DNA from 2 places in the Caballeronia sp. LjRoot34 genome. Region 2 is predicted to be linked to the other one. Evidence: predicted binding sites of a transcription regulator. Region 2 holds the regulator's gene; the other holds the start of a gene.

Region 1 (3,106 bases), 4.0 Mb from region 2:
AGCCCGCGACAGTCGTCAACGGACCAGCAGCCTTGAACGCCAAAGTGCCGGGCGCTGTCGTACTTCCCGTAGTTACGGTGAACAGAGCTGCGATGGCAGGCGCGCCGAGTGCGGCCCCGTTTTGGTCGGTGAACGAGAAGTTGCCTGTCCCATCGGTCTTGACAGTGACCGATGTGATAGACGCACCGGTCGTGACTGCTGCGCCGTTCGCGTCTAAACTCAGCCCGGTAACGGTTCCAAGCGTAAAACCTGCAGAAGCTGCATTGCCCGCGGTGTTCGCGGCGTTCAGGGCCGTCAGCGCGGTACCTGCAGCGGTCAGTGCGGCAGCCTGCGTTGCAGCACCCGAAAGGGCGCCTTGCGGGACGAGGGTCAACGATGTGCCGGTACCGGTGGTACCAGTGAGCGGACCGAACAGAGCGGTGGAAACTGAGCCAGACAGTGTCTGGTTGTTCTGGTCGGTGAACGTGAAGCCGCCCTTACCGTCTGCGAGAACGTTAATCGTCGTGATCGCCGGCGTCGCCCCTGCGGCAGCTGCGGCGCCAGTGCTATCCAGAGACAGACCGGAGAGCGAGCCCAGCGTTGCGCCTGATGCCGGAAGTCCCGTACCGAGTTGCGCTGCGGACACGCCATTGCTCAGATTCAGGCTGATCGTTTGACCAACGTTCGCGCCGATCTGGAAGCTGACATTACCCGCAGAGCCGTCCAGCACGTTCTTGCCGTTGTAGTTCGTTTGCGAAGCCACGCGGCTTACTTCAGCGATCTGCTGCGCCACTTCCTGTTGCAGTGCTGCCTGGTCGCTTGCCGACAGCGAGCCGCTTGATGCCTGCACCGCCAACGTACGAATGGTTTGCAGGCTCGACGTGATCTGCGCCAGACCGCTCGATGCCGTCTGGATCATCGAAACGCCGTCGTTCGCGTTCGACACGCCTTGATTCAGGCCGTTGATCTGCGTTTGCATGCGGTTCGAGATCGCCAGACCGGCTGCATCGTCTGCCGCGCTGTTGATGCGCTTGCCCGACGACAGACGCGTAATAGCTTGCGACAGTGCGCTTTGCGACGTGTTCAAGTTTTGCTGAGCGACCAGCGAGTTAAGATTGCTATTGATGCTAAGCATTTGGATTTCTCCTGAAAGAACTAAAAGGGCTGTTTTTGGCTACTGCACGGTCCTGTTGCATGGCGGTTCCGAGTGATGTAGCCGGCCGCCTACATGGGTTAGCGGCGCGTGAAAAAAAAACTTGAGGACTTAGGTAAGGATTTGTAGGGGGAATAGCAGTCGGCGCGCAGCCTGCGAGTAAAAGGATTCGCGGGTATTCTTTTTCGATCAGTTATTTCGTGTTTGCCTACAACAACCCGGGAGCAACCATGCAGCACCGCACTATCGGTAAGTCGGAAATCAAAGTCGCGCCGCTTGTTTTCGGCGGAAATGTATTCGGCTGGACCGCCGACGAACGGACATCGTTCTCCATCCTCGACGCCTTCGTCGACCACGGCCTTAATTTCATCGATACCGCCGACGTCTATTCCGCCTGGGTCGACGGCCACCAGGGCGGCGAGTCGGAGACGATCATCGGCAAGTGGCTCAAGGAAAGCGGCAAGCGCGACAAGATCGTGCTGGCAACCAAGGTGGGAATGCTGAGCACGCGGACGGGGCTATCTGCGGCGAATATCGAGGCCGCCGTCAACGATTCGCTGAAACGCCTGAAGACGGATTACATCGACGTCTACTTTTCCCATCGAGACGACGATAAAACGCCGCTCCTGGACACGCTCGGCGCGTATCAAAAGCTGATTACGGCGGGAAAAGTGCGCGTGATTGGTGCGTCGAATTACACCGGCGAAAGGCTGGAAGAGGCGCTGAAGATATCGGCGAAAGAGGGTATTGCGAGTTATCAGGTGCTTCAGCCTGAATACAATCTTTATGATCGCGCCGGTTATGAGAATGACCTGGAACCGGTTATCAAGGCGCACAAGATATCGGTTGTGACGTATTACAGCCTGGCGAGCGGTTTCCTGAGCGGGAAATACCGATCCAAAGCCGATACCGAAAACAGTGCGCGTGGCGCGAAAGTGTCGGGTTACCTGAATGACCGGGGCTTGAGGATTGTTAATGCGCTGGTTAAAGTGTCGGATCGCCATGACACGGAGCCGGCGGCAATCGCGCTTGCGTGGCTGATCGCACGGCCGGGCGTAACGGCGCCGATCGCGAGCGCGACATCGGTCAAGCAACTCGAGACCCTTGCCCACGCGACCCGCATTACTTTGGCGCCCGAAGACGTCGCACTCCTCGACGAAGCCAGCAATCCGGACTGAAACCGGCAAAAAGCACGCATGATCATGGGGTTGCCACCCCGCAAATGGGTTTTGCGGGGTTGGCGACCGGGCGACGATCTGATAACATCTCGCCCGAATCGAGATTTTTGCCCGATGGCGCAGCTATTTTTAAGCGACGCCGGGCGGCCCGAAGTGCGCTGCTCCGTTTTCGACAGACTGCGCATGCCGTGATCGGCGGTGAAATCCCACCTCTCTCTTTTCCGGCCTCCGTGGCCGCTTTGCTCGTGTCCGCCGTTGTTTGGGTGGACGATCGGAGTGCCGGCGCGCGGCGTTGCCTTAGGTTGACGCTTCGCCGCGCAGTCAGAAAAACGTATCAGCGATTTAGGACATCCATGACCACTATTGTTTTGAAAGAAAACGAGCCGTTCGACGTTGCGATCCGTCGCTTTCGCCGGACCATCGAAAAGAACGGCCTGATCGCCGAACTTCGCGAACGTCAGTCGTACGAAAAGCCGACGACGGCACGCAAGCGCAAGAAGGCGGCAGCAGTCAGCCGTCTGCGTAAGCGTCTGCGCAGCCAGATGCTGCCCAAGAAGCTTCACTAAGTCTTGGCAGGTCGCAGCCTGATTGACCGGCTGCACCGGGCAAAACGGCGATGCCGCCCGCAAGGGTTGCATCGCCGTTTTGCTTGTCTGATTTGATTTGCTGGTTTTAAGTCCTGGGTTTACTTCGGCTCGCGGCTCAGCTTGTTCGGGTCGTCGTGGTGGGACTTCTGTCGTGGTGGGACTTCTGTCTTCTACGCCTTGAGCGGATCTTCCTCGCTTTCGCATTTGCT
Region 2 (3,106 bases):
TCATGCCGCCAGTGGAACAAGCAGATTCAAAGGGTTGCATCGGGCATCAAAAAACCTACGTAGTAAACATCGATTCAAACATCGATTCAAACAACAATTCGAAAACAACCCACGGGGAAACGCAAGCCGCCAAAACGCCCTGGCGCGCCGAATGCGTACTATTTCGTTCGATATCGATCACGCGAACTCAGCATTAATCCGCCACGAATTTCGCCGAATCGCGCTCTTTTCAGCCACTTTTCAACGACGCAGTACGATTGCAATTCTGCACTACGCAGTCACTGCAGAAAACGCGGCATCGATCAGCACTTCGGGAATTGTCATCAGGGAGACTCAGAATGGGGCAGGTGAATGACCCGTTCCATCGGCAACGTGGTTACGTGTGGTTGCCCTATCTCGATCCGGAAAAAGAGCAGGCGACGCTACGAGTCATACTGGGCGGCCTCGCAACGGCCGTGTACGGCGCGCTGGCGTGGTCCGTTCCAACGCCCGCCGCTATCGCCAGTTTCCATGCACTCGCGCTTTATCTGATCTACGGCGTCGCGACCCGCCTAATCATCAGCCAAATGCAGCGGCAGTCGACTCTGCGGCTCGCATTCACGACCGTCGCTGACCAGGCACTGCTCGCCGTGGTTCTCGGCGCGGGCGGGGCGCTCACATTGCCCATGCTGTGGGCCGTCTTTCTCTTCCTGATCGGTGCGGGCGGGCGCTACGGCAAGCGCGCGCTGGCGTTGTCGTGTGGAACGGCGCTGGTGGGAATCGTCGCGTTGTCCGTCTTGCAGCCCTGGTGGATGATCAACCGGTCCGCGGCGCTGGGGATCGGCTTGAGCGCGCTCGGGGCGTCGGTCTATCTTGCGGTGCTGATCGGCCGCCTTGGCAGCGCGAACCGTGACCTCGCGCTCAAGGCCGGCACCGACCCGCTCACGGGGTTGAGCAACCGCTACATGCTGGAACAGACCATCGGCCGGGCGGTGATGGCGATATCGACGGGACAGGAAGGCGCAACCGGGCTGCTGCTGATCGATCTCGACGGCTTCAAGGAAGTCAACGATACCTACGGCCACGAAGTCGGCGACGTCGTGCTGCAAACTTTCGCGGCGCTGCTGGCAAGAAGGGTAAGAGCCACCGATACAGTCGCGCGGCTCGGCGGCGATGAATTCGTCGTACTGGCGAGGCATGTGACCGGTAACCATGCCGTGCAAACGGTGGCAAACGGCGTACACGCGGTGCTGGCGGAAATGACGTCAGTGCAGGACCGGGTGGTGAATCTATCGGCGAGTATTGGTGCTTGCCTGATTTCGCCGGACCTGAGCCCCGGCTACAGGGATATTGCCGTGCTGATGCGCGCCGCCGATCGCGCGATGTATCGCGCCAAGGCGCTCGGCAAAGGTCAGACGGTGTTCGCCGAAAGCGCGGATTTCGAAACCTGATCTGCGTTCACCGGCCTTCAGCGGCTGGACGTCAAGCCTCCACGCCCGACCATGCCTGTTCCCGCAACTTCGCCCGCAGCCGCGCGACGGCCTGACTGTGCAACTGGCACACACGCGATTCGCTGACTTCCATCACGGCGCCGATCTCGCGCAGATTCAGCCCCTTCTCGTAATACAGGCTCATCAGCAGCTTTTCGCGTTCAGGCAATTTATCGATGGCCTCAACGAGCGCCGAGCGCAAGCTGCCGTCGAGCAGCGCGGAGAGCGGGTCGGCTTTATCGACGCAATAACGGTCGAGAAACGGCTCGTCATCGGAAGAACGATCGAAGTCTTCGTAATAGATCAACTGGCTGCCATGCAGATCCTGCAGCATGGACTGGTATTCGACGAGCGGCATGTTCAGGTGCTCAGCCACTTCCTGTTCGCTCGCCGACCGGCCGAGATGCTGCTCGACCTTGTGCACCGCAGATTCCACCTCGCGCGAGGTCTTGCGCATGCTGCGCGGCAGCCAGTCGTTGGCACGCAGTTCGTCGAGCATTGCGCCGCGAATGCGCTGGCTGGCGTAGGTCTCGAACTGCGCGCCCTGATCTTCTTTATAGCGGCTCGCGGCATCCAGCAAGCCGATCATGCCGGCCTGGATCAGGTCGTCCAGATCGACGCTGGCCGGCATTTTCGCCACGAGCTGCAGGCCGAGCCGGCGCACCAGCGGTGCGTAGCGGGTCAGGACCTCGGCCTGTGACAGTTTTCCCTGGGCGTTATACATCGCGTTCACCTTGTTCCTTCTCTTGCGGCATCACACGGACGCGGGGCTGCTCATCGCAAGCTGCATCAATGGCGTTTCGGTGCGGCGTGCCGCGCCGGAGTTGATCGAGCACTCCAACCCAGGCTGCGTTTCCGCAAACAAGGTCTGCACGGGCCATTCAAACTGCGACGCTTGTGGCATCGGCCAGTACTGCAATTCGGCGGCAATCTGCCGATAATCCCGGGCGGCGGCCGTCGCCGGAAAAGCTTCCACCGCGCAGCGCGACAGCTCGTGCGCTCGCGTCACGCGCGGATCTTCGGCCACGCAACCCGCCGGCATGAGTTGCACCGAGAGATAGCGGCTGGCGACGTCCGCGAGGTTATCGAAGGCGATTTGTGCATCGGCGCCGTTCTTCACGTGATTCACAATGACCCGGAACCGTCCGATGGCATGCGCGTAGTGCAGACGCTTGATGCAGGCGTACGCCTCGGTGATCGCGACCGGCGCCACGCGGGTCACGATCACGAAGTCGTGCGCTTGCACGGCCAGGCTCGACAGCGCGCCGCTGCGATCGAGCTGGGTATCGATCAGGACGATATCGGCGGGTCCGTCGAGCAACACCCGGCAATGCGCGGCGTCCTGGCTGATGCGTTCGTCGCGAGGCGCGGCGATGACCGAAAAGCCAAACGGCGTGCGCGTGACGGCGTCCTGCAAAAAACGCTTGCCGGACAAGACCGCGCCCAGCGCGCCGTTGGGCGGCACCTTCGCCAACTGGCTCACCGACAACGCGTTCTGGCGCTCATCGATCACCAGCACATCCTTGCCTTGCGCGGCGAGGGCGGAAGCCAGGTTGACGACCGTCGAGGTATTGCCGGTCCCCCCCAATCCACCCGCCGGGGCGCCGCACACTGCCACGACCCGGGAGCCGTTGCGT

The links. The regulator FliA, encoded in region 2, starts transcription of late flagellar genes. The targets are predictions, from matches to a motif close to CTAAAGTTTNNNNNNNNNNNGCCGNTA.
Region 1: the regulator FliA is predicted to act here: its motif matches at 1,214-1,240, upstream of ACSQ36_RS00820 (flagellin).

The regions. Positions count from the first base shown of each region.
Region 1 is NZ_CAXUSB020000001.1:182,387-185,492, forward strand. Features, by position in the region: gene ACSQ36_RS00820 (flagellin) at 1-1,114, opposite strand, end outside; gene ACSQ36_RS00825 (aldo/keto reductase) at 1,363-2,310, shown strand; gene rpsU (30S ribosomal protein S21) at 2,664-2,876, shown strand.
Region 2 is NZ_CAXUSB020000001.1:4,211,338-4,214,443, reverse strand. Features, by position in the region: gene ACSQ36_RS19010 (Rieske 2Fe-2S domain-containing protein) at 1-4, opposite strand, end outside; gene ACSQ36_RS19005 (diguanylate cyclase) at 339-1,430, shown strand; gene ACSQ36_RS19000 (RNA polymerase sigma factor FliA) at 1,462-2,193, opposite strand; gene ACSQ36_RS18995 (MinD/ParA family protein) at 2,224-3,106, opposite strand, start outside.